Regions from separate parts of the Shouchella rhizosphaerae genome, predicted to be linked through region 3. Evidence: a T-box and tRNA genes for the amino acid it is inferred to sense, from the RefSeq annotation. Region 3 holds a T-box; the other regions hold tRNA genes.
What was found. A T-box is a leader RNA that pairs with one kind of tRNA and senses whether it is charged. The one in region 3 lies ahead of V5G21_RS01910 (valine--tRNA ligase), so its partner is inferred to be a tRNA-Val.
Positions count from the first base shown of each region.

Region 1 (10,525 bases), 1.9 Mb from region 3:
ATTTGGAATAATTTTTTTAGTTCTTTATTTGTTGTTGCGGTAGTGATACTTTTACTAGACAACTTTAAAGCAAAAAACTTGTTTTTCTTCATCATTTGGCAACTATCCACCCTTATTTTATGTTTCGTTTTAGTTGAAAAATATGAGGTATTAAGACTAAGTGACCCATCAGGTACATATTACTTTTTAGGTTCAGTATTTGGTAATATCCTCTTTGTGGAGGGCACTTTTTTAGGGGTTGTACTTGGAGCTATATTTTATCTTACTTTATCGAACCGAATTAATTTAATTATTCTATATAGCTCCTTCTCCTTGTGTTTTTATATGCTTCATTTAAAGGTAAGCAATTACGGAAACCCAGTCATTCACACATATTTGTTCCCGTTTGCAGACTATCAATGGATGATGGTTTTCGCCCTTCCATTTTTATTGCTCTATAACGGCAACAGAGGGATTGGCTTAAAGTATACCTTCTATATTTTTTATCCATTACACTTAGTTATTCTGTATTTATTAGCTGTGTCTCGATTGTAGGAGATTAGGTTAATACTTTTAACCTGATAAAGCTTTACCTCAATACAAATTTTTATTGGAATTACGACATATTTTTTCTTTTAATAGGTAAATTTCATTCGATCTTCCAACTCCTTTTTCAAACTTTCTTTTAAGTTTCCATGTTTATTTTCGGCATATTGATATTCTTCATCGCTCCATTTCAAAGCAGAGTATTTCCAAACAGGTTGAGTAATCATTTCGTTTGATTCCCAATTGTACCTAGGAAATATATGCGCATGTAAAAATGCGTCTGTGTTTCCATAGATTGAATAGTTGATTCTTTTTGGTTTACACACTTTTAAAATTGCCTCTCCAATTAAGGTCATATCAAGCATATAATTCATTCGATCTTTCACGACTAAATCTTCGATTGAGTTCACTCGATTGAAAGGAAGTAATACACAGTACCCAGGAAGAAATTGAGTATCGCCAATGACAGCATAACCACTTTTCATAACGGTAATAACCATAGGGTTTTTACCATTTCTTGCTGCTAAGATCCGGTCTTTTTTCCAATCAGTTAATTCCTTCATTGTAAATCGCCCTTTTCTTGTAAAGGTTTTATATAACTTCTATACTCCTCTGTCAAACCATTTGGTAAATTAGTTAGTTTAAAGAACTGCAAATCGATTGATTTCTTATAATCTATCCTTATGTTTCCTTCCGCTTGTTTAGTAACATACACAGCCGTAACGGAATAAACTTCGTCTCCATTATCAAACTTAAAAAAATAATCAGAACCAGAAAATACATCTAGTAATTTTAATTCACCAATAATAAGCCCTGTTTCCTCTTTTACTTCTCTTCTTGCGGTATCTTCCAAACTCTCTCCCAATTCCATTAACCCACCCGGTAATCCCCATCCCCCATCTGATCTATGTTGTAATAACAACTCATTTTTGTTATTTATGATTAAAACACAAGCACCAGTTAGAATTAAAGGTCTATTACCTACTACCTTTCTTAAACCCATAACATAGTCCATCTTTATCCTCCTTCTTAATGGAAGCAACGATACACTCGTTTTTATATGTATACCTGTACAATTTGTAATTCTATAACCTTTTCACAAATCCCCCCATAAAATGAAAAGCAATAGAAAAACATTAGACAACTACGAATCGTAAACATTTCATTCCTTTAGTGAGAGGACTCAAGCCTTTAGGGAATTTAATTCCTGATTTCATGGACGTTTGATTTCAGTCATGATAGCCCAAGCCCTGTAAGAGGTGTTTTCCAATTAAATCCAACCTGTCTTGTCATCAAGTTACAAAACCAAATATATGCTCGTTAAATGCAAGCACTCTTACTAGGCAGTTGCATATACTGTAAAAAAGCCTAAGGAGAGATTTGCTGTGAATTACTACTATAATTCATTTTACAACAGTCCCCAAAACCTACCTGAATGGAGAGGTATTCCCTATTACCAAACACATAACATGTACAGAACAGTGCCATACCAACAACCCAAAACGGATTTTGGGAAAGAGCCCTTTACATTAAACATCTCACAGGCTTCCAAAAATAATAATACCTACCGCACTGTCATTTGGACTGGTGAACATCTACAAGTAACCTTAATGAGCATTAATGTTGGTGACGATATCGGGTTAGAAATACACCCTCAAACGGATCAATTTTTAAGGATAGAACAAGGTCAAGGCTTGGTACAAATGGGTAGCAGCCCCAATCATTTAACGTATCGAGCAAATGTTTCCGAAGATAGCGCAATTATGGTTCCTGCTGGCACATGGCATAATGTTACCAATACTGGCCCTGTCCCTTTAAAACTTTATTCCATCTATGCGCCTCCACATCATCCTTATGGAACAATCCAACCAACAAAGGCAGATGCTATGGAATCGTGAGAAGGAAAAAGGCCTTGCTTCGGCAGGGTTATTTTTTATCGTTTGCGCTCCTTTTTTTGGGTTTGTGGTTTTTAAGACAGCACCATCGTAACCAATCTTAAATCAAGGGGGGTCCTATTAGATTACGACAAAAGAAGAAACCTGGTATTCAGCAAGTTCTTTTCTTAATAAGGTTCACTTACAACATACATTCCTGAGTCTTTACTAATATGGATATATCCTTGTGTGTTTTTCTTACTTTCTAAGAAACTAATAAATTGATCATATCTGCCTTGCTTGTTTAAAGCATCTTCAAGTCCTGTATCTATCGAAAAGATATAATCAGCCAAATCTTGAACATTCGTAACTCGTAAGTTAGATTCGTACTTCAATAACTGAACACGATTAAAAGAGCTTCGTAATGCTTTTTCCCCATTCTCAAGACCAAAATACGTTGAATGGATCGGTTTAATGAACGGTAATGAGGAATCAAACTCTTTAACAAAATGATAAATCTCTTTCATATGACTATTACCATTAGTCGCAGCATAAAAAAGACCATTAGGTTTCAATATTCTTTGAACCTCTTTTAAAGCTGCTTCTATGTTTGGAACGTGATATAACATATGATTCGCTATAACAATATCAAAAAGTGAGTCCTCCAAATGCGTAGCTTGAATATCCATTTCTCCAAAAGTTATATTTTGTTTTTCAGGAATATTTCGTTGCGCTTGACTAACCATCCCTTTAGAAAAATCAGTTAGTATAATACTCCAGTTTTCTCTAATTTTCATTAAATTTTCCGTCCATAAGTATCCTGATCCGCAACCAAATTCTATAATGTTACTCTCATCATCAAATTGAATATTGTCAAACACCCATTCATGCCAATCTATTCGATTGGTGCTATATTCTTTATGTAATCTTATTCGAGCATCAAGTTTTGATGAATTTACGTACTGTTGGTTTAAGAATTGATTAGAGTTAGTTCGCATAAGATTCACCTCTCTGCTATTTTAAAATATGATTTTAACTTGGATAGAGTTGTCTATGTATACATTCACTAAATAATTCCTTTAACCTGCAATAAATAATCGTAAGAGAAGGTGACTAGCCTCCGACCTCTGTCACCACAATACGCACGGTTCCGTATATAGCGGCTCAATTTTAAGCACGGAAGCTATTGTAATGTTGTACACAGGAAATTAGCCGAAAACATATCGTTCGGTCTTTTATGTCTTCACATCTCCTTTTTCTAATCCCAAGCCCCTATCATTGAAAAGATTGACAGATAGAATACATTATTCATATTAAAAAAGGCTATCTTTTCTTGGATAAGAACGATAATACACTTCCGCACTGGCATTCCAATCCCAAAATACTGATCCTTGTGAAAGAATGTATCTCTCCAGAAACATTTCAAAACTTGAATTCAAAGGTCTAGGCTCATCCACATCTTCTAAAATATAAAGATAGTTCGGGTTTCTTTTTTTAACCTTTTTCTTATTGATAATTAAATGACACTCTTCAAGTAGAAATGCAATAGGGATGTCTTTAGTGTCAAGATACTTCTGAGCTTCTTTCATTTGATCAAGATTAAACAGCCTTAAGCCACCACCCGCAGGCTCACCAAAAAGCAAATTCCCATAAATCCTTGCTCCATTATGGAGAGACAGGAACTCTTTAAAATCTGAAGGGATGTTTATGCCTTGATCTTTTTCGAATTGTGAAAGATGATTTTCAGTAACTGGCTCATTGAATGAACAAAAGCATTCCTGTGATGTGAGAAGTGATTTAATTTTCCCCTCCTCATTTAATGCTTCTTTAAGACTATCTAAGATTTCCTTCAAAGTGCTCGACATTTTCTTGCCTCCTATTATCTAGTAAGCGTTCCACCAAGGTGTTGCTTTTTTGTAATGAAAGTCTCTAGGTAGATGAAAAAGGTTGTTCATTGCATTCGTCCCACCGTACTCTAAAGGAATGACGTGGTGAAGATCATAAGCTTTCCAACTTATTTTTGGAGCAGCATACTGACCAATATATTAGCGTCTCTTTGATCAGCACGTACAACCTTCATATCTGCTTGCGCAGGAGCTAGCATATACCTTTTATTATGTAAATTATAGTGTTAAGGATTATAACACTGCTTTGCCGTTTGTCAAAAATGCCCAGTAGAATGTTGCTTGTAATGGGAGCTAGCCCTGTCCACGCTGCTAGCATTATTAATAAATCAATAAGAAGACCATGTAACTGGTAAAAATTAAAAAAGCACCAAAGCTCTAAAAGCCTTGGTACTACTAGTATGCGGTTGAGAGGAATCGAACCTCCACGGAATTTAACTCCACCGAAGTTTTTGGATTGTCACCTTATTCTTTTTCTTCTTTTTTAATCTCATGTAATAATTTTTCACCTTCTACATCAATGTTAGGCATGATTCTGTTTACCCACTTAGGTAAATACCAAGCATGTTTACCTAAAAGAGTCATTACCGCCGGTACTATAGTTAACCTTACAATAAATGCGTCAAACAACACTCCAAAAGCTAATGCCATACCGACGGATTTTATCATTGTGTCAGGAGTCGCCATGAATGCAAAAAATACAGTCATCATAATCAATGCAGCTGTTACGACTACTTTGCCCGAATCCTTAATCCCTTGTAAAACAGCTTCTTTTGCATTTCCAGTTTCACTAAAAACTTCTCTCATTTTACTAACTAAGAATAACTCATAGTCCATAGCTAATCCAAAAAGAATTCCAATAGTTACAACAGGTAAAAATGATAAGATCGGACCGGATGATGGAAATCCGAATAGTTCAATTAGGTTACCATCTTGTATGACAAAAACCATAAAACCTAAAGTAGCACCTATTGATAAAACAAATCCTAACACGGCTTTTAATGGTACAATTAATGATCTAAATACAGCTACAAGTATTACATAAGCTAATACGATAATTAAACCACCGAAGATTGGCAATGCTTCAAATAACTTGGTCGAAATATCAAAATTCATAGCCGTAGTTCCACTAACCATAAGATTAATGTTATCTTCGTTTTCAACGTCAACTGCATATTCTCTAATATCATCTATAACATCTTTAGTTTCTTGATCGTCTGGTCCAGTATTAGGTGTTACGTTAAAAAGAAAGAAGTCTTGTGATTCATTAGGTATTGGCCCGACTACTGAACTTACCCCATCTATTCCTTCAATGTCTGTTAAAATTTGACCTAAAGATTCTTCTGTATTCTCAATGTTAGTAGGAACCTCGGCTCCAACAATTAATGCAGAATGAATACCTTCACCATAAGCCTCCGTTTGTAAATCATAAGCTTTTCTTTCAGTGGTATCTTCATGATTGGTCATCTCAGTTGATGGTAAGCCTAATTGCAAATTAACTACTGGAATACTAATCAATATAAGTAATCCTAATGAAACCAGTACTACACTTTTGGGGCGTCTTACTATAAACTCTCCCCATTTATTTGATGAACTTCCGTTTTTATTCCCTTTTTTAGATAATCTTCTTAATAATTTATTTTCATTGTCCGGACTAATTTTGTTACCCAGTAATGACATAATTGCTGGGAGTACAAGTATAGATACAACTACTGATAAGAATATGCTAATGGCTGATGTTACACCCATTACCGTTAAGAAAGGAATACCTGTAACGGCTAATCCTAATACACCAATAATAACAGTGATACCAGCAAAAACAACGGCTGTTCCAGCTGTACCATTTGCAATCGCAATTGAATCAACAATGCTATTCCCTTTTGCCCTTTGTATCTTAAATCGATTAATAATAAATAGTGCATAATCGATCCCTAAAGCCAAACCTAGCATGGCAGCTAACACGATAGAGACAGATTGAATTTCAAAAATATGTGTTCCTATAACGATCGTTAATAAACTAATACCTAACCCTAGAATAGCTGAAACAATTGGCAATCCAGCTGTAACAAACGATGCAAACATGATAGACAAAATTAGAAATGCGATTACGACTCCCACTGCCTCTGTCATATGAGAAAAGCCATTCGCACTAAATACTACTGAATCACTAATTAGTTCTGACTGAATATCATTATCTCTTGTAATATCCAAGGCACTTACAATATCATCTTTAGTTTCTTCTGAAACTTCTGCCCCAGCTAGATCGAGATACAGTTCAGCATATCCAATCATATTATCCTCACTAATATTTCCTAAATCCCAAGGTGGAATAACTCCTTCCACATGAGCAATATCCATCAACTCAGATATAAGTTCACCTATATTTCCTTGCACCGAATCTGAATTTAAATCTTCTCCCTCAGGAGCTTTAAATACAATTTCAATAGTACTGGTTTCATCATCTTCCATACCATCACTAAAATTTTCGGTAATGAATGTTGCCGCCTCATCTGCCGGTGTACCTGGTATAGTCATATCCTCTTCGAAATTTAAACCAAGGTTTAAACCAACAATTGCAAGCAATACTAGTATTGCAACCGTTGAAAAAATTACTTTCTTGCTATGAGTAATTGACCACTTAGCAATATTGAAAAGTTTATTTGCCATTTCTATATATCTCCCTCTATCCCAAATTTAAAACTAACAAATGTAAGTACATTTGTTATCATAACAACTAGATATTATATTCGCAAGCATTTAATGTTACAATTTTAAGAAGTAGTTTAAATTAAGGAGGTATACTATTGGAAAAATTAACAAGCGGTTTATCTCAATCTCAAAAATCAATTATGCAGGCAGTAGCTACCCTATTAGAAAAAGAACAATTAAAAAACCTTACAATCACCAAGGTTTGCAAAGAAGCAGGTGTTGCAAGAATTACTTTTTATAAATATTACGACACCATTAATGACGTCATTGAAGCTACAGCTCACTTGAAAGTAAGTGAGTTATTCATGCAATTTAGTAATAATACAATTGAAGATTTAGATGACTTTATTAATGGATTAACTTTAAGAATTTCAAGGAGTAAGAGTAGTATTAAAAATATGTTAGACCTTAATATGTCTCATATTTTATTAGTACATTTCATTTATGCAACCAAAGTTTACTTAGAGAAAAGTAACTTAAAGGTAACAAGAACAAAGCTTAATTTTTTTGCTGGTGGTATATTCAATGTAATCTCTGAATGGGTAAGGGATGATTTATCACTCGAGGATGAACTAAGAGGTCAATTAATCGAGATATTTGAATATATGCGTGTACTTAGTAATGAATAAGGACTAATAAATAGTTCTTATTCGTTTTTAACTTGAATCGATTATTTTAATTTCATACTTGCAATCCCTAAAATAAAAAAAGACCAAAGCTTTAAAAGCCTTGGTACTCCTACATTTCTTCTGTATGCGGTTGAGAGGACTCGAACCTCCACGGGATTTAACTCCCACTAGGCCCTCAACCTAGCGCGTCTGCCATTCCGCCACAACCGCGTATTCTGGTGCGGGTGAAGGGACTTGAACCCCCACGTCATAAAGACACTAGATCCTAAGTCTAGCGCGTCTGCCAATTCCGCCACACCCGCTGGCAAATTAATTTAAAATATAGATGGCGGTCCGGACGGGACTCGAACCCGCGACCTCCTGCGTGACAGGCAGGCATTCTAACCAACTGAACTACCGGACCTTGTTGATGGTGGAGGATGACGGGATCGAACCGCCGACCCTCTGCTTGTAAGGCAGATGCTCTCCCAGCTGAGCTAATCCTCCATTTTAGCTGCAGATAAGCTGCAAATCTCTTCGTCTAATTCGTGATTCTCTGTCAGTCACGTACGTTTGTACGCTCCTTCCTTCGAACACTTCTTATCCTCGACCTTTTTGCTTCTCTTTGCTAAACGTCTGCTGATAAGCTGCAAATCTTTTCGTCTCGTTGTTCATTCTCTAACAGCGATTGAAACGAACTGGTGCTGGAAAGGAACAATGGAACAGAACATGTCCATTTTCCTTTCAGCGCCTCGTTTTGCAAATGACCCGTACGGGATTCGAACCCGTGTTACCGCCGTGAAAGGGCGGTGTCTTAACCACTTGACCAACGGGCCAGAAGAGCGGAGAAGGAGGGATTTGAACCCTCGCGCCGCTTACACGACCTACTCCCTTAGCAGGGGAGCCCCTTCAGCCACTTGGGTACTTCTCCATGGCTCCACAGGCAGGATTCGAACCTGCGACCGATCGGTTAACAGCCGATAGCTCTACCACTGAGCTACTGTGGAATATGTACGCTTTTTTCCGCCTCTCCTTGGCGACTCTTATAATATAGCATAGTCACTTCCTTTGATGCAATACTTTTTTCGATAAAAATTTTAGTTTCCCGTGGCAGGTACCACAAACATATTTTTGCGTATTGATTTTTCGCCGCCGGTGGTATGTTCGGCTACAAGATGTACATGTATACACAAGAACGGTCTGTTCGTCTTGCGCTGTTTTGCAGTAGCGAGGTGCTCCTGTTTTGGCAAGCCATTCCTGAAAATCTTTATCGCCATGTTTGTAGCCTTTCCCTTCGAGATGAAGGTGGTAATGGCAAAGTTCATGTTTAATGATGCCGATCAGTTCTTCTTTGCCGTAGCGCTCATATTGCTTTGGGTTTAGCTCGATATCATGGCTTTTTAGCAAATACCTTCCCCCCGTCGTGCGAAGGCGGTTATTGAAGCGGGCTGTGTGTGTAAAAGGGCGCTTAAAAAAAGCAAGAGAAATCGTTTCTGTTAGCTGTTGCAATTCTTTGTTTGTCATTCTTTGTCCTCCATTAAAAACTATTCAACTCTGACAAACAGCCCAACATATACTACTTGAAACATGAGAGGAGCGTTCGATATGCCTATTTGGTTAAAGAAACAGCTTCGTAAAGCGTATGCTGAAAAAAATCGCCATCAATTGAAGCTTTTAAATCAATGTTGGTTTTATTATAAAGCAACTCATGGAGAAAACACGCTTTCTCAACATAAAGAACCGATGTAGGGAGCTTGAGACGCTCCCTTCATGCAGTTAGACAACAATTGGCGCCTTCATTGTCAGGCTGATGCGTCCTTTTTTCTCGTCAACGTCCTCTACCCAAACAGTAACAACATCGCCAATGGATACGACTTCCATAGGGTGTTTAATGTAGCGGTCCGACAATTTGGACACATGCACGAGACCGTCCTGTTTGACGCCAATATCGACAAAGGCGCCAAAATCGACGATATTGCGCACGGTTCCTTGAAGTTCCATGCCTTTCTCCAAGTCCTCCATCTTAAGAACATCTTGTTTTAACTGTGGCGCCGCTAATTCATCCCGTGGGTCTCGGTTCGGACGGGCAAGTGCGTCGATAATATCGGCTAATGTTAACGTGCCAATTTCAAGTTTTTCTGCTAATTCGCCTTGATTGAGGCTGTTTAGTCTTTGTTTCAGTTTGTCTGTGCCAATGTCTTTTGGCTCTGCCTCTACATACTGAAGGAGTTTTTTCGCCTCGTTGTAGCTTTCTGGGTGAATGGCCGTCGCATCCAATCGATTTTTGCCGTCTGGGACACGTAAAAAGCCAATGCATTGCTCATATGTTTTGGCACCTAAACGGGGAACGCTCTTTAACGCTGTTCTTGTTGGAAATGGCCCGTGTTCGTCTCGATAGGCAACAATGTTGGTCGCTTGCGTTTTATTAAGCCCAGCCACATAAGAAAGCAATGCTGCTGAAGCGGTATTGACATTGACGCCGACACGGTTGACGGCGGTTTCGACAACAAAAGCAAGCGACTCATTTAGCTTTTTTTGTGACACATCATGCTGGTATTGGCCGACGCCAACTGATTTTGGATCAATTTTGACTAGCTCTGCCAACGGGTCTTGCAGGCGACGGGCAATCGAGATCGCGCTCCGCTGCTCGACTTGGAGATCAGGGAATTCTGTGCGGGCAATTTCAGAAGCAGAGTAGACGCTCGCCCCCGCTTCGTTGACGATACAATAGTAAAGCGTATCATCGATCTCTTTAATCGTATTTGCGACAAATTGCTCGGTTTCACGGGAAGCTGTTCCATTGCCGATGGCAACCATTTTAACGCCGTATTTTGTCGTCACATTCCGTATGATCGCTGCTGCTTCTTCCGTTTTATGGTGTGGCGCTGTTGGGTACATGACCCCT
Region 1 covers NZ_CP144921.1:2,724,063-2,734,587, reverse strand. Annotated here, with positions in the region: gene V5G21_RS13570 (TraX family protein) at 1-534, shown strand, start outside; gene V5G21_RS13565 (HIT family protein) at 615-1,088, opposite strand; gene V5G21_RS13560 (NUDIX hydrolase) at 1,085-1,540, opposite strand; gene V5G21_RS13555 (cupin domain-containing protein) at 1,911-2,423, shown strand; gene V5G21_RS13550 (class I SAM-dependent methyltransferase) at 2,588-3,397, opposite strand; gene V5G21_RS13545 (SMI1/KNR4 family protein) at 3,713-4,264, opposite strand; gene V5G21_RS13540 (MMPL family transporter) at 4,769-6,970, opposite strand; gene V5G21_RS13535 (TetR/AcrR family transcriptional regulator) at 7,108-7,641, shown strand; tRNA gene V5G21_RS13530 (tRNA-Leu) at 7,767-7,851, opposite strand; tRNA gene V5G21_RS13525 (tRNA-Leu) at 7,858-7,943, opposite strand; tRNA gene V5G21_RS13520 (tRNA-Asp) at 7,968-8,044, opposite strand; tRNA gene V5G21_RS13515 (tRNA-Val) at 8,052-8,127, opposite strand; tRNA gene V5G21_RS13510 (tRNA-Glu) at 8,385-8,456, opposite strand; tRNA gene V5G21_RS13505 (tRNA-Ser) at 8,464-8,551, opposite strand; tRNA gene V5G21_RS13500 (tRNA-Asn) at 8,553-8,627, opposite strand; gene V5G21_RS13495 (SprT family protein) at 8,680-9,144, opposite strand; gene cmpA (cortex morphogenetic protein CmpA) at 9,226-9,369, shown strand; gene V5G21_RS13485 (Tex family protein) at 9,397-10,525, opposite strand, start outside.
Region 1: it encodes a tRNA-Val, which carries the amino acid that the T-box ahead of V5G21_RS01910 (valine--tRNA ligase) is inferred to sense. The anticodon was not compared.

Region 2 (10,525 bases), 1.6 Mb from region 3:
TTTATAATGGGCACGATCTAATGCGCTCATCATCAAATTAGCTTCCCGTCTTGTAATGGCTTCCTCTTCATACAAACGAAATACAATGTTTTGCGCCGTTTGCTGGTCTATTTTATTTCCGATAAGCTGACACATGTGCTCAAATAAAGCAATGTCTTCATGGGATTCAACTTTCGTTATACGAATGTAGCCTCCGCCGCCTCTTTTGCTTTCGACAATATAGCCTTTTTCCAAAGTAAAGCGGGTGCTGATGACGTAATTGATTTGAGACGGGACACATTGAAACTGCTTAGCCAACTCACTACGTTTAATTTCCAATAGTTCATTTCCGCTTCGCATTAATGTTGTCTTTAAGTATTGTTCAATCAAATCACTAATATTGCGCATTCCACCAACCCCTTTCCGCCATTGACTTTGACTATATTTGACTTTTGTTGGTTTAATTATAGCTAGTTTTATAAAAAACTTCAACCAGTAACTCTTTTTTATTATCGCCAAGGATTGGGGTTCTAGACGTGGTTCCGTCTATTTATAGGATATTTTCTTCCGTTTTTAATGGTGCATCTTTTGGCCCTTGTCCTAAGGGAATTTTTGCATTGCTCCTTTTAAATGAGCTTATCTCCATATACTCCTAATAAGCATTTAACTCTGCTTCTTCGAAGCAGTCCTCTTTTGCTTCCTGCATATAACAAAAAAAGACACCTATTCAGGTGTCTTTAGTATTTGCCCGGCAACGTCCTGGCTCCGGGATCTTTTCCTACGGGGATGTTGGGCACGGAGCTTCTTCGATGATGTTTTTCATGTAGTCTTACGAAAATGATCCCTACGTCTCGCAGGAGGGCATGAGGCTTTTCCAGTGAAGCCTATTCACGTAGTTTTTTATATGAGCTTATCTCCATATACTCCTAATAAGCATTTAACTCTGCTTCTTCGAAGCAGCACTCTTTTGCTTCCTGCACAAACAAAAAAAGACACCTATTCAGGTGTCTTTGCTTAGCCCGGCAACGTCCTACTCTCACAGGAGGAAGCCTCCAACTACCATCGGCGCAAAAGAGCTTAACGGCCGTGTTCGGCATGGGAACGGGTGTGCCCTCTTTGCCATTGTCACCGGACTCTACTTCAGATAAGCTTCGGATTTCTTCGTCCAGTTCGTGTCTCTCAGTCGGTCACGTACGTTTGGGTACGCTCCCTTCTTCGAGCACTCCTGTCCTCGAACTCCTCGCTTCTCTTCGTAGTTCTCAGATAAGCAGCGAATCTCTTCGTCTGCACTGAAGGGTATGGAAAGAATCGGTGATTCTTTCAAAACTAAATCCGAAATAGACTCAATTGTCAAGAATGTATATAGGATAAGCCCTCGACCGATTAGTATCAGTCCGCTCCACGTGTCGCCACGCTTCCACTTCTGACCTATCAACCTCATCATCTCTAAGGGGTCTTACTGGCTTACGCCATGGGAAATCTCATCTTGAGGGGGGCTTCATGCTTAGATGCTTTCAGCACTTATCCCGTCCATACGTAGCTACCCAGCGATGCTCCTGGCGGAACAACTGGTACACCAGCGGTATGTCCATCCCGGTCCTCTCGTACTAAGGACAGCTCCTCTCAAATTTCCTACGCCCGCGACGGATAGGGACCGAACTGTCTCACGACGTTCTGAACCCAGCTCGCGTGCCGCTTTAATGGGCGAACAGCCCAACCCTTGGGACCTACTTCAGCCCCAGGATGCGACGAGCCGACATCGAGGTGCCAAACCTCCCCGTCGATGTGGACTCTTGGGGGAGATAAGCCTGTTATCCCCAGGGTAGCTTTTATCCGTTGAGCGACGGCCCTTCCATACGGCACCGCCGGATCACTAAGCCCGACTTTCGTCCCTGCTCGACTTGTAGGTCTCGCAGTCAAGCTCCCTTCTGCCTTTGCACTCTACGAATGATTTCCAACCATTCTGAGGGAACCTTTGGGCGCCTCCGTTACTGTTTAGGAGGCGACCGCCCCAGTCAAACTGCCCACCTGACAATGTCCCTGGCCCGGATCACGGGTCGAGGTTAGAATGCCAGCACCATCAGGGTAGTATCCCACCGACGCCTCCACCGAAGCTAGCGCTCCGGTTTCCAAGGCTCCTACCTATCCTGTACAGATGATACCAACACTCACTATCAAGCTACAGTAAAGCTCCATGGGGTCTTTCCGTCCTGTCGCGGGTAACCTGCATCTTCACAGGTACTATAATTTCACCGGGTCTCTCGTTGAGACAGTATCCAAGTCGTTGCACCATTCGTGCGGGTCGGAACTTACCCGACAAGGAATTTCGCTACCTTAGGACCGTTATAGTTACGGCCGCCGTTTACTGGGGCTTCAATTCAGAGCTTCTCCCGTAAGGGATGACCCTTCCTCTTAACCTTCCAGCACCGGGCAGGTGTCAGCCCCTATACTTCGCCTTACGGCTTCGCAGAGACCTGTGTTTTTGCTAAACAGTCGCTTGGATCCTTTCACTGCGGCTCTCTCGGGCGATTAACCCTACTAGAGCACCCCTTCTCCCGAAGTTACGGGGTCATTTTGCCGAGTTCCTTAACGAGAGTTCTCCCGAGCGTCTTAGAATTCTCTTCTCGCCTACCTGTGTCGGTTTGCGGTACGGGCACCTGTATTCTCACTAGAGGCTTTTCTCGGCAGCGGAGGATCAGGGATTTCGGACCCGAAGGTCCTTCACGGTCACAGCTCAGCCTTACGGAACACGGATTTGCCTATGTTCCAGCCTCGCATGCTTCGACGCGCACAGCCAGCGGCGCGCTCACCCTACCTTTCTGCGTCCCCCCATCGTTCAAACGAATACGAGGTGGTACAGGAATATCAACCTGTTGTCCATCGCCTACGCCTTTCGGCCTCGGCTTAGGTCCCGACTAACCCTGAGCGGACGAGCCTTCCTCAGGAAACCTTGGGCTTTCGACGGATAGGATTCTCACCTATCTTTTCGCTACTCATACCGGCATTCTCACTTCCAAGCACTCCACTAGTCCTCACGATCTAGCTTCGCTGTCCTTGGAACGCTCCCCTACCCAATCCCTTACGGGATTGCCATAGCTTCGGTGATACGTTTAGCCCCGGTACATTTTCGGCGCAGAGTCACTCGACCAGTGAGCTATTACGCACTCTTTCAATGATGGCTGCTTCTAAGCCAACATCCTGGTTGTCTGGGCAACTCCACATCCTTTTCCACTTAACGTATACTTGGGGACCTTAGCTGATGGTCTGGGCTGTTTCCCTCTTGACTACGGATCTTAGCACTCGCAGTCTGACTCCCGAGTTAAAGTCATTGGCATTCGGAGTTTGACTGAATTCGGTAATCCTGTGGGGACCCCTCGTCCAATCAGTGCTCTACCTCCAAGACTCATCACTCGAGGCTAGCCCTAAAGCTATTTCGGGGAGAACCAGCTATTTCCGAGTTCGATTGGCATTTCACCCCTACCCACACCTCATCCCCGCAATTTTCAACTTGCGTGGGTTCGGGCCTCCAGTCGGTGTTACCCGACCTTCACCCTGGACATGGGTAGATCACCCGGTTTCGGGTCTACGGCATCGTACTAAGGCGCCCTATTCAGACTCGCTTTCGCTGCGGCTCCGCTTCATCAGCTTAACCTTGCACGATACCGTAACTCGCCGGTTCATTCTACAAAAGGCACGCCATCACCCGTTAACGGGCTCTGACTAGTTGTAGGCACACGGTTTCAGGATCTCTTTCACTCCCCTTCCGGGGTGCTTTTCACCTTTCCCTCACGGTACTGGTTCACTATCGGTCACTAGGGAGTATTTAGCCTTGGGAGATGGTCCTCCCGGATTCCGACGGGGTTTCACGTGTCCCGCCGTACTCAGGATCCACTCTGGAGGAAACGAAGTTTCAGCTACAGGGCTGTTACCTTCTTCGGCCTGCCTTTCCAGACAGTTCACCTACTCCGTTTCTTGATCACTCCGTTATTGAGTGTCCTACAACCCCAAGAGGCAAGCCTCTTGGTTTGGGCTGTTTCCGTTTCGCTCGCCGCTACTCAGGAAATCGCATTTGCTTTCTCTTCCTCCGGGTACTTAGATGTTTCAGTTCCCCGGGTCTGCCTCTCGACATCCTATGTGTTCAGATGTCAGTACCATCCCATTACGGATGGTGGGTTCCCCCATTCGGAAATCTCCGGATCGAAGCTTACTTACAGCTCCCCGAAGCCTATCGCGGTTCGTCGCGTCCTTCATCGGCTCCTAGTGCCAAGGCATTCACCGTGCGCCCTTTCTAACTTATCCTTTTTTGCTTCAGATAACCTTCGTATCTCTTCGTCTGGTTCATGTTTCTCAGTCGGTCACGTACCTTTGTACGCTCCCTCCTTCGAACATTTCCCATCCTCGATCTACTCGGTTCTCTTCGCAAAAATAAAAAAATACATAAAAAGGTATGCATTGAATTCTTGACGTCTCGTTCAAACAGTTATACAACCGATGAACAAAGATCAATTTGAGTTATTTCTGGATTTAGTTTTCAAAGAACCTGAGAGTATTGAGTCCTCTCAAAACTGAACAAGGCTACTGATTTCAATTACATCATGTAACACTTCTCAGTTTATGCTTCGTGCTGCCTTGCGACGAGTAACCGCAGGAGCAATAGCATTTAATCGAGAGTTTTGAGTCCTCTCAAAACTGAACAACAGCACAAGCGCTATATGACCAGAAGGTCATACATCGACTAGAGTAAAAACTCCATAGAAAGGAGGTGATCCAGCCGCACCTTCCGATACGGCTACCTTGTTACGACTTCACCCCAATCATTTGTCCCACCTTAGGCGGCTGGCTCCAAAAGGTTGCCTCACCGACTTCGGGTGTTACAAACTCTCGTGGTGTGACGGGCGGTGTGTACAAGACCCGGGAACGTATTCACCGCGGCATGCTGATCCGCGATTACTAGCAATTCCGGCTTCATGCAGGCGAGTTGCAGCCTGCAATCCGAACTGAGAATGGCTTTATGGGATTGGCTTCACCTCGCGGTTTCGCTGCCCTTTGTACCATCCATTGTAGCACGTGTGTAGCCCAGGTCATAAGGGGCATGATGATTTGACGTCATCCCCACCTTCCTCCGGTTTGTCACCGGCAGTCACCTTAGAGTGCCCAACTTAATGCTGGCAACTAAGATCAAGGGTTGCGCTCGTTGCGGGACTTAACCCAACATCTCACGACACGAGCTGACGACAACCATGCACCACCTGTCACTTTGCCCCCGAAGGGGAAGCCCAATCTCTTGGGTGGTCAAAGGATGTCAAGACCTGGTAAGGTTCTTCGCGTTGCTTCGAATTAAACCACATGCTCCACTGCTTGTGCGGGTCCCCGTCAATTCCTTTGAGTTTCAGCCTTGCGGCCGTACTCCCCAGGCGGAGTGCTTAATGTGTTAACTTCGGCACTACGGGCATCGAAACCCCTAACACCTAGCACTCATCGTTTACGGCGTGGACTACCAGGGTATCTAATCCTGTTTGCTCCCCACGCTTTCGCGCCTCAGCGTCAGTTACAGACCAGAGAGTCGCCTTCGCCACTGGTGTTCCTCCACATCTCTACGCATTTCACCGCTACACGTGGAATTCCACTCTCCTCTTCTGCACTCAAGCTCCCCAGTTTCCAATGGCCGCTCGGGGTTGAGCCCCGAGATTTCACATCAGACTTAAGAAGCCGCCTGCGCGCGCTTTACGCCCAATAATTCCGGACAACGCTTGCCACCTACGTATTACCGCGGCTGCTGGCACGTAGTTAGCCGTGGCTTTCTGGTGAGGTACCGTCAAGGTACCGCCCTATTCGAACGGTACCGCTTCTTCCCTCACAACAGAGCTTTACGACCCGAAGGCCTTCCTCACTCACGCGGCGTTGCTCCGTCAGACTTTCGTCCATTGCGGAAGATTCCCTACTGCTGCCTCCCGTAGGAGTCTGGGCCGTGTCTCAGTCCCAGTGTGGCCGATCACCCTCTCAGGTCGGCTACGCATCGTCGCCTTGGTAAGCCGTTACCTTACCAACTAGCTAATGCGCCGCGGGCCCATCCCCTAGTGATAGCCGAAGCCATCTTTCACCCTCTCTCCAGGTGGAGAAAGGGATTATCCGGTATTAGCTCCGGTTTCCCGGAGTTATCCCAGTCTAAGGGGCAGGTTGCCCACGTGTTACTCACCCGTCCGCCGCTAACGTCCGGGAGCAAGCTCCCTTCTGTCCGCTCGACTTGCATGTATTAGGCACGCCGCCAGCGTTCGTCCTGAGCCAGGATCAAACTCTCCGTTAAAAAGTAGTTTGACTTGCTCATTGCACAACCGAAGTTGTGGCTCACTATCATTGACGAGATACCTTGTATCTCTTTTTACGCTTGGCTTTTGTTCAGTTTTCAAAGGACTCGGTTGCCGTTTCAGAGGCAACTTAACTAATATAACATTATTAAGTGTGAATGTCAACACTTTTTTTGGTGGAGCCTAGCGGGATCGAACCGCTGACCTCCTGCGTGCAAAGCAGGCGCTCTCCCAGCTGAGCTAAGGCCCCAGAGTAATGGTCGGGAAGACAGGATTTGAACCTGCGACCCCTTGGTCCCAAACCAAGTGCTCTGCCAAGCTGAGCTACTTCCCGTAAATGGCGCGCCCGAGAGGATTCGAACCTCTAACCGCTTGATTCGTAGTCAAGTACTCTATCCAGTTGAGCTACGGGCGCAATTAAATTGTTGGCAGTATGCCGAGAGCCGGACTTGAACCGGCACGGTAGTCACCTACCGCAGGATTTTAAGTCCTGTGTGTCTGCCAATTCCACCATCCCGGCACGGGATGCAAAAACAAAAAGCGGAAGACGGGATTCGAACCCGCGACCCCCACCTTGGCAAGGTGATATTCTACCACTGAACTACTTCCGCAATTTATAAAATTTGTAAGTGCGGGTGAAGGGACTTGAACCCCCACGTCATAAAGACACTAGATCCTAAGTCTAGCGCGTCTGCCAATTCCGCCACACCCGCAAAACAATATTATGGTGAGCCATGAAGGACTCGAACCTTCGACCCTCTGATTAAAAGTCAGATGCTCTACCAACTGAGCTAATGGCTCTGACTTAACTTGGATTAATGGTGCCGGCCAGAGGACTTGAACCCCCAACCTACTGATTACAAGTCAGTTGCTCTACCAATTGAGCTAGACCGGCATAATTGTAAAAATAACGTTGATTTTTGTTGAAAAATATCTCCGTTTACTAAAATAACGTTTTACACTTAATTCGTCAAGTAGCTTTTTAAAGCCTGTCTTAAAAATAGAATCTTGAGAATACAGAGCAAAGCATGGTGGAGGATGACGGGATCGAACCGCCGACCCTCTGCTTGTAAGGCAGATGCTCTCCCAGCTGAGCTAATCCTCCATTGCAAATAAAATATTGCCCGGCAACGTCCTACTCTCGCGGGAGGAAGCCTCCAACTACCATCGGCGCAAAAGAGCTTAACGGCCGTGTTCGGCATGGGAACGGGTGTGACCTCTTTGCCATTGTCACCGGACTCTACTTCAGATAAGCTTCGGATTTCTTCGTCCAGTTCGTGTCTCTCAGTCGGTCACGTACGTTTGGGTACGCTCCCTTCTTCGAGCACTCCTGTCCTCGAACTCCTCGCTTCTCTTCGTAGTTCTCAGATAAGCAGCGAATCTCTTCGTCTGCACTGAAGGGTATGGAAAGAATCGGTGATTCTTTCAAAACTAAATCCGAAATAGACTCAATTGTCAAGAATGTGTATAGGATAAGTCCTCGACCGATTAGTATCAGTCCGCTCCACGTGTCGCCACGCTTCCACTTCTGACCTATCAACCTCATCATCTCTAAGGGGTCTTACTGGCTTACGCCATGGGAAATCTCATCTTGAGGGGGGCTTCATGCTTAGATGCTTTCAGCACTTATCCCGTCCATACGTAGCTACCCAGCGATGCTCCTGGCGGAACAACTGGTACACCAGCGGTATGTCCATCCCGGTCCTCTCGTACTAAGGACAGCTCCTCTCAAATTTCCTACGCCCGCGACGGATAGGGACCGAACTGTCTCACGACGTTCTGAACCCAGCTCGCGTGCCGCTTTAATGGGCGAACAGCCCAACCCTTGGGACCTACTTCAGCCCCAGGATGCGACGAGCCGACATCGAGGTGCCAAACCTCCCCGTCGATGTGGACTCTTGGGGGAGATAAGCCTGTTATCCCCAGGGTAGCTTTTATCCGTTGAGCGACGGCCCTTCCATACGGCACCGCCGGATCACTAAGCCCGACTTTCGTCCCTGCTCGACTTGTAGGTCTCGCAGTCAAGCTCCCTTCTGCCTTTGCACTCTACGAATGATTTCCAACCATTCTGAGGGAACCTTTGGGCGCCTCCGTTACTGTTTAGGAGGCGACCGCCCCAGTCAAACTGCCCACCTGACAATGTCCCTGGCCCGGATCACGGGTCGAGGTTAGAATGCCAGCACCATCAGGGTAGTATCCCACCGACGCCTCCACCGAAGCTAGCGCTCCGGTTTCCAAGGCTCCTACCTATCCTGTACAGATGATACCAACACTCACTATCAAGCTACAGTAAAGCTCCATGGGGTCTTTCCGTCCTGTCGCGGGTAACCTGCATCTTCACAGGTACTATAATTTCACCGGGTCTCTCGTTGAGACAGTATCCAAGTCGTTGCACCATTCGTGCGGGTCGGAACTTACCCGACAAGGAATTTCGCTACCTTAGGACCGTTATAGTTACGGCCGCCGTTTACTGGGGCTTCAATTCAGAGCTTCTCCCGTAAGGGATGACCCTTCCTCTTAACCTTCCAGCACCGGGCAGGTGTCAGCCCCTATACTTCGCCTTACGGCTTCGCAGAGACCTGTGTTTTTGCTAAACAGTCGCTTGGATCCTTTCACTGCGGCTCTCTCGGGCGATTAACCCTACTAGAGCACCCCTTCTCCCGAAGTTACGGGGTCATTTTGCCGAGTTCCTTAACGAGAGTTCTCCCGAGCGTCTTAGAATTCTCTTCTCGCCTACCTGTGTCGGTTTGCGGTACGGGCACCTGTATTCTCACTAGAGGCTTTTCTCGGCAGCGGAGGATCAGGGATTTCGGACCCGAAGGTCCTTCACGGTCACAGCTCAGCCTTACGGAACACGGATTTGCCTATGTTCCAGCCTCGCATGCTTCGACGCGCACAGCCAGCGGCGCGCTCACCCTACCTTTCTGCGTCCCCCCATCGTTCAAACGAATACGAGGTGGTACAGGAATATCAACCTGTTGTCCATCGCCTACGCCTTTCGGCCTCGGCTTAGGTCCCGACTAACCCTGAGCGGACGAGCCTTCCTCAGGAAACCTTGGGCTTTCGACGGATAGGATTCTCACCTATCTTTTCGCTACTCATACCGGCATTCTCACTTCCAAGCACTCCACTAGTCCTCACGATCTAGCTTCGCTGTCCTTGGAACGCTCCCCTACCCAATCCCTTACGGGATTGCCATAGCTTCGGTGATACGTTTAGCCCCGGTACATTTTCGGCGCAGAGTCACTCGACCAGTGAGCTATTACGCACTCTTTCAATGATGGCTGCTTCTAAGCCAACATCCTGGTTGTCTGGGCAACTCCACATCCTTTTCCACTTAACGTATACTTGGGGACCTTAGCTGATGGTCTGGGCTGTTTCCCTCTTGACTACGGATCTTAGCACTCGCAGTCTGACTCCCGAGTTAAAGTCATTGGCATTCGGAGTTTGACTGAATTCGGTAATCCTGTGGGGACCCCTCGTCCAATCAGTGCTCTACCTCCAAGACTCATCACTCGAGGCTAGCCCTAAAGCTATTTCGGGGAGAACCAGCTATTTCCGAGTTCGATTGGCATTTCACCCCTACCCACACCTCATCCCCGCAATTTTCAACTTGCGTGGGTTCGGGCCTCCAGTCGGTGTTACCCGACCTTCACCCTGGACATGGGTAGATCACCCGGTTTCGGGTCTACGGCATCGTACTAATGCGCCCTATTCAGACTCGCTTTCGCTGCGGCTCCGCTTCATCAGCTTAACCTTGCACGATACCGTAACTCGCCGGTTCATTCTACAAAAGGCACGCCATCACCCGTTAACGGGCTCTGACTAGTTGTAGGCACACGGTTTCAGGATCTCTTTCACTCCCCTTCCGGGGTACTTTTCACCTTTCCCTCACGGTACTGGTTCACTATCGGTCACTAGGGAGTATTTAGCCTTGGGAGATGGTCCTCCCGGATTCCGACGGGGTTTCACGTGTCCCGCCGTACTCAGGATCCACTCTGGAGGAAACGAAGTTTCAGCTACAGGGCTGTTACCTTCTTCGGCCTGCCTTTCCAGACAGTTCACCTACTCCGTTTCTTGATCACTCCGTTGTTGAGTGTCCTACAACCCCAAGAGGCAAGCCTCTTGGTTTGGGCTGTTTCCGTTTCGCTCGCCGCTACTCAGGAAATCGCATTTGCTTTCTCTTCCTCCGGGTACTTAGATGTTTCAGTTCCCCGGGTCTGCCTCTCGACATCCTATGT
Region 2 covers NZ_CP144921.1:1,974,881-1,985,405, reverse strand. Annotated here, with positions in the region: gene V5G21_RS09910 (CtsR family transcriptional regulator) at 1-387, opposite strand, end outside; rRNA gene rrf (5S ribosomal RNA) at 997-1,112, opposite strand; rRNA gene V5G21_RS09900 (23S ribosomal RNA) at 1,343-4,278, opposite strand; rRNA gene V5G21_RS09895 (16S ribosomal RNA) at 4,735-6,283, opposite strand; tRNA gene V5G21_RS09890 (tRNA-Ala) at 6,459-6,534, opposite strand; tRNA gene V5G21_RS09885 (tRNA-Pro) at 6,542-6,618, opposite strand; tRNA gene V5G21_RS09880 (tRNA-Arg) at 6,623-6,699, opposite strand; tRNA gene V5G21_RS09875 (tRNA-Leu) at 6,719-6,804, opposite strand; tRNA gene V5G21_RS09870 (tRNA-Gly) at 6,824-6,895, opposite strand; tRNA gene V5G21_RS09865 (tRNA-Leu) at 6,915-6,997, opposite strand; tRNA gene V5G21_RS09860 (tRNA-Lys) at 7,010-7,085, opposite strand; tRNA gene V5G21_RS09855 (tRNA-Thr) at 7,104-7,179, opposite strand; tRNA gene V5G21_RS09850 (tRNA-Val) at 7,314-7,389, opposite strand; rRNA gene rrf (5S ribosomal RNA) at 7,407-7,522, opposite strand; rRNA gene V5G21_RS09840 (23S ribosomal RNA) at 7,753-10,525, opposite strand, start outside.
Region 2: it encodes a tRNA-Val, which carries the amino acid that the T-box ahead of V5G21_RS01910 (valine--tRNA ligase) is inferred to sense. The anticodon was not compared.

Region 3 (10,525 bases):
CTGCATCCAATTGACGGCTGACGTTAGCATTAGCGGCATGAAAGCGGAAAAACAGGAGCTGGAAGCCGATGCAGATGACCGTGAGTTGGAACAGGAAGAAGAAGCGGAAGAAACGGCTTTTTCTTTCACTGCTTACAAGGAGCCTGACGGAGAAGAGCCGAGTTTGCAAAAACCAACAGTCGAATCCGATGCACAACAAACAGCATCAGCTGGCGCAGAAAATCCTCAAGAACATCGAGAGCAAGTGTTGGACATCTCTGCCGCTTTTGAAGCAGCACTTGAAAACAATCATGAAACATCACCGCCTTCTGAATCGGTGTCGCCAAGGTCAACAGAGAATGAACTGGACGTTGAGCAAGAGAAAAAAGCGTCTGTGGAAACGACTGAAGATGAGGTGATAGAAGCCGTAGCAGAAGAGGTTCGTTATGAGGAATCTCAACAGCAGGAAGACGGGCTAGCAGGCGATGACCAAGAACTAGAAGAAGAAGCACTTGAAGAGGAAGATCAAAAAGGTGAGCGAGAAGAAAACGCGACGTATTTGACGAGCATGCTCAGAAATGAAGTCGAGCAATTTACAAAGTGGAAAATGTGCATCATTCAAGAAAATGAAACGCTTGACACGATTGCCGAGCGGTATGAACTGTCAGCAAGCCAATTGACGCGCTATAACAATTTAGCTGATGAACAGGTATCAGAAGGGCAAATTCTCTATATACCTGTGAAAGCGGAGTAGGCAGACAATGATTGAGCAATTGAAAGCACGCTACGGGTTTGGAGATGCCACTCTGGAAAACGATCAGCTCTTGACAGACTATGGGACAAAACGGCTTGAATACTGGCAAGATAAAGCGTTATTGGATTGGCATACAAATTGGCGTGACAGTTGCAGCGTCACGCCAACTGTCTTGATGGATCGCATGATTCGCACAAAAGACGGAAAGCCTTTTATAAAAGTGGATGGCCGGTACGTCACGGTTCATGACCACATCGTTCCTAGCTGTTTGCAAAAAGGGTATGAACAGCAGTGGGGCACGCTATTAGGAGCTATGGTGGCGAACGGGAGGAAGGAAAGCAAGGATAGGGAAGAAAGGGCCAAACCTTTGGCAGAATTGGAGTGCCTGCTGCCCAGCCTCGAGCCTGAACAACAAAAGGTTGTAAAAGGATTGTGGAAGGAAGCGGAGAAGCGTCAGGCAAAAGCTGAAAAACTAGCGCAGGAAAAGCAACCGGTAATGGCTCAGATCGAAGCGCCTGAACAGTCTGGAATTCTCTTTCATATGCTTGTAGTGAAAGGGACGACTAAGCCTCCTGAAGTAGGATACGGTTCAATGATGCGCTTTTTAAAGAACTGGTACGCTGAACATGGACAAGAATCATTTTGGGCGTTGCTCGATGCATTGGATGCACAAGCAGCATTGACAACGCCAGAAAAAAAGGCGCTGTTGGCAGAAGGGCTGCAAGTGCATGAGCTTGACCCGTTGTTGTCGTACGCATCAGGCAATCGCGACAAAGAGCTGGCAGTGTTAGTGGAACGTGCCGTTTCCGATTGGGACAAAACAAGGACGTTTGTTTCAGCATTTGCTAATTGGCTAGATGAAAAGAGGGTGAAAGTATGAATCCGCTCTATGAAGCCATTTTGTTTTACTATGATTTACAGCCAAGGGCAATCGAACAAGTCGGCCAGAAGTTAATCCGTGTAGAGACGGACCAAGGCATATTTGCTTTAAAGGAGACGGATATTGACCGAATCCGCGCCGATGAATTTGTTCATGCGATCCGCAAGTTGACAAAGCTTCGTTTCAGGCAATTTATCCCTGTTTTGCCAACGAAGTTTGGCGAGTATACGCTTTTTGCTGGGGATAAAAGCTATTATTTAATGCCGTGGGTCAATGAGGTTGACTATCAAAGCCGCGTCTCGATTGAAGAAACGATTGCAGATCATCTTGGTGTCATCCACCGCATAACGGTAAAGACACAGCCAGCTGTAAAAGAGTCACTCGATGGATCGTGTGAACGGTTGTTGGCTCGTTGGGACAGGCATTTTTTAGAAATGTCCCGTTTTGCTGATCAAGCTGAACAGAATCGTTATATTTCGCCCTTTGAGTTAACGTTTTTAACCCATTACGGCTTGCTGGAACAGCTTGCTGAAGGGGCGCGCAACCAGTTGGAAAAATGGTACGAAGCAACTTTAGAAAAACGTTCCTATAGAAGCGTGCTGACACATGGAAGGCTTTCTCGTCACCATGCAATGGCGACCGAAACAAACGAACTGTTGTTGTTTAATTTTGAACAAGCAAGTTTAGACACACCAGCACGGGACTTGGCCGCCTTTTGCCGACGCAGCTTTCCTTACGCATTATGGGAAGAGGATGAAGTGTTCCGTTGGTTGCATCGCTATGAGCAACATTTGCCATTGCTTGATTCTGAAAAGCATCTCCTTTGTGCGTACTTATTGTATCCAGATCCAATTTATTACGCGATCGGCGATTATAGGCACGGGGGAAACGAACTTGAGCATGTCCGGCGCCTTGAGAAGCGGATCATGGCCATGCGCAAAGTTCAGCGTTTTGTGTCCAAACTTGCTCCAGCCGAAGAAAAAAAGGAAGCATAAGCCTTCAGCTTTCACTCTGAAGGCTTTTTCTTTGCCACCGAAGAAATAAAAAAATCAGGCTCCATGGAATATAGGTTGTCTATTCATTTCTGGCAACTAGTTGACAATTGGGTGTGCATTCCTTTTTTGCGTTAATGCTTTGCTGCAATGTTAAAGCTTGAAAAACAATCCGCTCTCCTGTTAAATGAAAGAGTCTAGATCTTAATAAAATACAACGATGAGGAGCAAAGGCAGGTGTCAATGAGCTGTGGGCAACATGTTGCGCGCAAACGATATTAGAACGAAAGCAGAGAAGCTAAGCGAAGAAAACCAACTTCTTTTTGAAGAAGTATCCCATTATATCTATTCAGCGCCGATTTCTTCGCGGCAGGCGAATCAAGTCCTCGCTGAAATCATTGCTGAATGGCTTGAGCTTGAACAGCGCCGCCTCCCTCTTCATGTACAAAAGCATAGTGTCGCTGCTTATTGTCAACAACGGCTTTTAGGTATACCGAAGCAGCCTGCAAAACTGAAAGTAGCCCAAGCGCTTGCAACAGGCATGCTCATTTTGGCGGTTGCCTTTGCTGTCCAGACAATCGTCCAATTTATTGGCTTTTTTGATGCCACTGTGCAAGCGACAAAATTTTCATTGTTTCCCCTCGTGTTACTCGCTGTTTTTGGCCTTTCAGGCATCTATATGGTGCATGGCACAAAGCAAAAAAAACGCGCGAACATTTGGAAAGTAGCTGGTGTCGCAAGTCAGCTGCTCGCTGTGTTGCTGTTTTTTACGGCAATGAGGCTTTGGGATGGGCTTCTTACAGTGATATTGGACTTCCCGAGTAGCCTGTTGTTCCTTGTGCTGTCCGTTGTCGGCTGGTTTGGCGCAAGGCGCCTTAAATACGTTTTAGAGGAACAACAGGAACAAACGCAAGATGGGCAAATGCCGGTAGCCTTGCCACCTCCCCCACACGCTACAGCCACTTTAAAAAATACGCAGGAAGAGGCAGAAAAACAAAACAATAATAACAGTTAACACAATCAAATCAAACGTAGTCGGAAAAAAGAGGGTGCGCAGAAGTTGGAAAACAATAATAGGCGGCAGCACTTGGAGCAAAATGTTTTTAAATCCCCATCCTTTTTTCGGCGGGCAATGTGGTGGGTGTGGAGGCGGAAAGCCCCGAAACCGTTTAGCCATGTTCATGACCTCCTGTGAATGGTTTGCAATAGTTTATGCAAACATTGCTTATTTGCGTGCTCCAAGAAAGGCTTCGTATAAAAAACGCTTATCCGGCAAAGCTGTTATTGACGATTGCACTGGCAAACGGTAAAATACGGACATATCCTATAAAAAGCGATGAGCAGGAAGAGTAGAATGGCTGTGCCTCAAAGAGAGGGAAACCAAGGCTGGAAGTTTCCTAGGCTACAAGCGTTTGAAGGTCGCCTGTGAGCTGTTCCGCTGAACGAGTTAGTAAGCGGAATCGGTTTTTGACCGTTACAAAAAAGTCGAGCTGCACGGTTACAAGTATGCCGTGAACAAAGGTGGCACCGCGAACACTCCCTTCGTCCTTTGAGATGAACGGGGGTTTTTTTACGTGAAGGAGGATAAAAAATGGAAGAACAGCACTCGATGCCAACTAAGTATGATCCAAGCGCAACCGAAAAAAAATGGTATACGTATTGGCTCAAAGGAAAATTTTTTGAGGCGACAGGTGACCCTGATAAACAACCTTACTCGATTGTCATCCCGCCCCCAAATGTAACAGGAAAACTTCATCTAGGGCATGCTTGGGATGCGACCATTCAAGATATCCTAGCACGGACGAAGCGGATGCAAGGGTACGACACGCTGTGGCTGCCTGGAATGGACCATGCAGGCATTGCTACGCAAGCAAAAGTAGAGGGGAAACTCCGGGAACAAGGCATCTCCAAATACGACCTTGGCCGCGAGGCGTTTTTAGAGAAATCGTGGGAGTGGAAAGACGAATACGCTAAGTTTATACGGGAGCAATGGGCAAAAGTCGGCATTTCCGTTGACTATAGCCGAGAACGGTTTACCCTAGACCAAGGGCTGTCCGATGCGGTAAAAGAAGTGTTTGTCAGTCTATATAACAAAGGGCTTATTTATCGAGGCGAATATATTATTAATTGGGATCCGCAAACAAAAACGGCTCTGTCTGATATTGAAGTCATTTACAAGGACGTCCAAGGGGCGTTTTACCACATGAGCTATCCCCTTAGCGACGGAAGCGGTTCAATCGAAATTGCCACGACACGGCCCGAAACCATGCTAGGTGATACAGCTGTAGCTGTGCATCCTGATGATGAACGGTACCAGCATTTAATTGGAAAAATGGTCAAACTGCCAATTGTAGGAAGAGAGATTCCGATCATTGCCGATGATTATGTAGATCGTGAATTTGGATCTGGCGCTGTCAAGATTACGCCTGCCCACGATCCTAATGATTTTGAAATTGGCAACCGCCATAACTTGCCTCGTGTCCTTGTCATGAATGAAGACGGCACGATGAATGAAAAAGCAGGGAAGTATGAAGGAATGGACCGTTTTGAGTGCCGGAAGCAGATTGTCAAAGATTTGCAAGCACAACAAGTTCTTTTCAAAATTGAAGACCATCTCCATTCTGTCGGCCATTCAGAACGTAGCGGCGCTGTAGTAGAGCCATACTTATCAACACAGTGGTTTGTGAAGATGCGCCCGTTAGCAGAAGAGGCATTGAAGCTTCAAGAACATGCTGATACAAAAGTGACATTTGTGCCGCAACGGTTTGAACAGACATATATACGCTGGATGGAAAACATCCGCGATTGGTGTATTTCGAGACAACTGTGGTGGGGTCACCAAATTCCAGCCTGGTACCATAAAGAAACAAACGAAATTTATGTTGGCAAAGAGCCTCCTCGTGACAGCGAAAACTGGCGTCAAGATGAAGACGTCCTTGATACTTGGTTTAGCTCTGCACTCTGGCCTTTTTCAACAATGGGCTGGCCTGACGAGGAAGCGCCTGACTATAAGCGTTACTACCCGACTAATGTGTTAGTGACAGGCTATGACATTATTGCCTTCTGGGTATCGCGGATGATTTTCCAAGGCAAAGCCTTTACTGGCCAACGGCCATTTAAAGACGTGCTTATTCACGGTCTGATTCGTGATGCGGAAGGAAGGAAGATGAGCAAATCTCTTGGCAATGGCGTCGATCCGCAAGAGGTTATTGACAAGTATGGCGCTGATTCTTTACGTTTCTTCTTGGCAACAGGCAGCACACCTGGAAACGATTTGCGTTTTTACTGGGAAAAAGTTGAGTCGACTTGGAATTTTGGCAATAAAATTTGGAATGCTTCCCGGTTTGCCTTAATGAACATGGATGGTTTCTCTTATAGCGACATCGATATTAACCAAGAAAAGTCAATTGCGGACAAGTGGATTTTAACGCGTTTGCAAGAAACGGTAGAGTCGGTGACTCGATTAATCGATGCTTACGAATTCGGCGAAGCTGGAAGATTACTCTATTCGTTCATTTGGGACGATGTATGTGATTGGTACATTGAGATGGCAAAGCTCGCCCTTTATGGGGAAAATGAGCAAGCAAAACAGGCAACTCGTTCTGTGTTAGCTCATGTCCTTGACCAAACGATGCGGATGCTCCATCCGTTTATGCCATTTATTACGGAAGAAATATGGCAGCATCTTCCTCATGAGGGCGAATCGATTACCGTTGCCAACTGGCCAGTGTACGATCAATCTCTTGTTTTTGAGGAAGCCGTAGAAGACATGGAAGCACTTAAATCGCTCATCCATGCCATCCGGACAACACGCTCGGAACTAAATGTGCCAATGAGCAAACAAATTGAGCTAAAGATCCGTCCGCAAGACGAACAAATGGCGGCACGGCTCCAAAGAGGGGTCGCTTATATTGAGAAATTTGCCAATCCAAGTCTGCTCGATATAGCGGTCGACTTGGCTACACCAGAAAAGGCTATGTCCCATGCACTTTCGGGAATGGAACTATTCTTGCCGTTGGCTGGCATGCTCGACTTAGATAAAGAAGTGGCGCGGTTAGAAAAAGAACTAGATAAGTTAAACAAGGAAGTTGAACGGATTGAGAAAAAGTTAAACAACCAAGGCTTTCTTGCAAAAGCGCCGTCCCATGTCGTAGAAGAGGAAAAAGCCAAACAGCAAGATTACGCAGCGAAGCGGCAAACGGTGATTGAGCGCATCGCTGAACTGAAGGCATAACGCATTTTTTAGCCCAGCGGCCGTTCGCTGGGTTTTTTTCAAACAGACTGATTAGGAAAGCGGGGATGGAAGTGAAAACAGCAGAGGAAGCAGTACAATGGATCCACTCGCTATTGCCTTTTGGCATAAAGCCAGGATTAAAGCGAATGGAATGGATGCTTGAAGCGTTAGGCCACCCAGAACAAAGGCTGACGGCCGTCCATGTCGCCGGCACCAACGGAAAAGGTTCGACTGTCAGTTTTTTACGTCACATCCTTACAGCGGGCGGCTTTTCAGTCGGCACGTTTACATCGCCCTACATTGAGCAGTTTTCAGAGCGCATTTCGGTGAACGGTGTGCCCATTTCCGATCGTGATTTGCTTCAAGCTGCCCAGCGCCTAAAGCCGGTTGTCGAGGAAGTGGCACAGTCTGACCTTGGGTCGCCAACAGAGTTTGAAGTGCTGACGGCGATGATGTTTTACCACTTTGCCGAAGTCGCTAAACCGGACATTTGTTTAATTGAAGTCGGCCTAGGTGGCAGACTCGATTCCACCAATGTAGTGACGCCTGTTTTATCTATTATTACCATGATTGGTCACGACCATATGCACATTCTCGGCCATACTCTGGCGGAAATTGCCTATGAAAAAGCGGGCATTATTAAGCCAGGCATTCCGGTTATTTCCGGTGTCGAAGGGGAAGAAGCGTATACAGTTATTTCCGAGACAGCTCGCCAAATAGGAAGTCCCTTGCACCAGTTAAATGAAACGTTTTTGGTTGAGAGCCTCCAAGGACGAACGTTTACATACAAAGAGGAAAAGGACGAGGAAGCCGTTCGTTATCATGCTGGGCTCTACGGGGCACACCAACATAAAAATGCCGCGCTTGCCCTTAAAGCTGTTTCGTTGCTCAGCAATTCACTGAAGCGGCAGATCGGGAAGGAAGCCAAGGCAATCGGGATTGCCAACACAAGTTGGCCAGGAAGGTTTGAAATTATCCAAGTGAATCCACCAATCGTCTTAGACGGAGCTCATAATGAAGAAGGCTTTTTAGCCCTAACAGCTGCTTTACAAGAACGTTTTAGCGACAAGAGCATCCATGTATTGCTTGCATCGACAAAAGAAAAAGACATGAACGTGTTGTTAAAGCCGTTTGCAACAAGCGGCCTTGAAGTAGCATTTTCATTCACAAGCTTTGATTTCCACCGTGCTGCGAATGCTGAAGACCTATTCAAACAAGCACCAGTCAAGCGAAAGCAGGTAGCAGCTGATTGGCGAAAAGCGCTCAAAACAATGATGGAAAACCTTGGCGAGCAGGATGTCCTTGTTGTGACAGGGTCCCTTTATTTTATTTCAGAGGTGCGGCAATCGTTGGCTTCTCACAAAGAAGGCATGTGACGTACTTATAATGCAGCAGGCTTTCATTTGCGGCTCGTCTCACATGAGTCAAAAATGGCGATATTCACTAGAAGATTGAAACATTTTTGCAGGAATTAGGCTATTTTCGTCGAAAAACGAAGACGAAAAGGAAGGAGAGGTGAAGATGTCTCTCGTCATATCCTGTTATGCTGCTATTTGTGGAGGGCTAATGGGTTCTTACCTCCATGTAGCGGCAACACGGGTGCCACTGCGCTTAAGTTTTTGGGGACGGTCGCGTTGTGAGGGCTGCCGCCGCGTATTAGGGCCGTCTGAGTTGATTCCGATTGTTTCGTATGTCATCCAATCTGGAAAATGCAAACATTGCCGAATGCCTCTTTCCATCTCCTATCCACTTATCGAAATCGCCAGCGCTGGTTTGTATTTGCTTGCCTGGCTTTTGATAGGTCTTCGCCTTGAATTGGTTGTTTCCATTCTTCTCATCGTTATGCTTCTCTTAGTGTCAATGACTGATTATAGCCGGATGATGATCCCGAATATGGTGTTGTTGTTTTTTGCCATTCCTCTTGTTTTTTTGCGCTTGTGTGTCGTGCCAGTACCGTTTTCGTGGCTTAGCGCAATCAGTACAGCAATGATGCTTCTTATTCTCGTAGCTGCGTGCCTCAATGGAAGCATGGGCGGTGGCGATTTGAAATTATTTGTCGTGCTTGCTATTGTGCTGGGGCCAAAGCTGTTTTTGCCTATGGTCGCTTGTGCTGCTTGTTTGGCTTTATTATTTGTAGGAGCGAAAACGGTAGTAGGAAAGTTTGCACCAAACACGGCAATCCCTTTTGCGCCATTTATCAGTGCCGCAGCATTGCTTGTTTATTTTGCGGCTAGGATTTGACGTTCTAAAAATAGACAAGCCTCATATAGATAAAAGCAGAAAGGGGTGTATAAAAAATGGAAAACAACAAAAAAACGATGTCTTTTCGCTTTGATCACAACGAACCACTGCCGCCCAAAAAGACACCCGCTAAAACGAGTGAACAAGAAGAAAGCCCACCGCTGGAAGTATTGACATGGGATGGGACGCCTTTTCAAAAACCAGAAGAAACGATAAACGAAAGCAGCAGTGAGGATGAATTTTTGCCGAAGCCGGACAAAGTCATTGATTTAAACAGAAAACGGGAAGAACGTGGACAAGAGGAACGTTTTTGGGATGATGGCAACCGTTCAAAGTCGCCAAAGCTGCCTCCAAAAAAACGGAAGCGTCCTACAAACTGGACGGCAAAAGCGTTTCCGTGGAACATAGTCGCTGCTGTTGTATCAGCGATTGTCGTCGGCGTAGGATTAGGGGCTGTCCTCTACCAATTTGTCATTGCAAGCCCTGCTCAAGATCAGACACCACAAGCAGTCTCGGTGGCTGCTAGTGGCCAGGTTGCCTTTCCGACAATGCAAGTGGATGTTGTGCAAGGCGCAGCATTTGACGAGCCAGGCCAAGCGGAGCAAGTCATTCAGTCAACAAAAGCAAAAGGGCTGCCAGCGACATTAATCGGCCAGGAGGAGCCATGGTTTATGTTTGTTGGCGTTGCCGGGGACCGTTCCCGCGCCGAAGAGCTTGGCACGCTTGTGTCAAACGCAGGTCAAGAAGTCTATGTGAAAACGTATACGGTCGAAGGAGGCGTGCCTGAAGCCGGCGGAGAAGCAGCCGCTGCTTGGTTCACTGACGCTTATTCTTTGTACAGCGCTCTCGCAGACTTGTCCTCTAGCCAGTTGTTAGCAACTGATAACTCTCCTTTAAACCAAGAACAGCTGCAGCAGTTGAATACAGCGGTTGCAGAGCTACGTTCCAACCGTGATGGGGCGTTTTCCGAGTTAGGCGAGGAAGCCAAACCATTCGCATTGGCGATGAGTGATGCTCTTTCTGAAGCAACAGCCAATCTTGAATCGTACCAAGAAAACGTGGAAGAACCACTATTATGGGCAACACAGCAAGCACTTTTGCAGGCATTAAGCGATTATGAAAATGCCATCGCTGCGATCAAACATTGAAGAACGCTTTTGAGCGTTCTTTTTAAGATTGTCGATGCCCCCACTTAGACGGATAAAAGACACGCGGTGACATTCTATTCCTTATTATTCTTTCTATACTCGAAGTTTCTGTTTATAATGGTAAACAGGAGGGATGCTTTGATGAAAAGCCGCGTATCTGCAGAGACACTATATGAATTAACAACAGTGACAAGCCCAGCAGTAGCGCCTGATGGCAAGAGTGCTGCAATTGTTGTCACAAAAATGGACAAGCAAAAAAATGACTACATAGCCAATATTTACGGACTGGACATGCAA
Region 3 covers NZ_CP144921.1:326,720-337,244, reverse strand. Annotated here, with positions in the region: gene spoVID (stage VI sporulation protein D) at 1-733, shown strand, start outside; gene V5G21_RS01925 (hypothetical protein) at 741-1,613, shown strand; gene ysxE (spore coat protein YsxE) at 1,610-2,608, shown strand; gene V5G21_RS01915 (hypothetical protein) at 2,856-3,620, shown strand; T-box leader at 3,933-4,158, shown strand; gene V5G21_RS01910 (valine--tRNA ligase) at 4,197-6,839, shown strand; gene V5G21_RS01905 (folylpolyglutamate synthase/dihydrofolate synthase family protein) at 6,905-8,215, shown strand; gene V5G21_RS01900 (prepilin peptidase) at 8,361-9,080, shown strand; gene V5G21_RS01895 (hypothetical protein) at 9,137-10,228, shown strand; gene V5G21_RS01890 (S9 family peptidase) at 10,370-10,525, shown strand, end outside.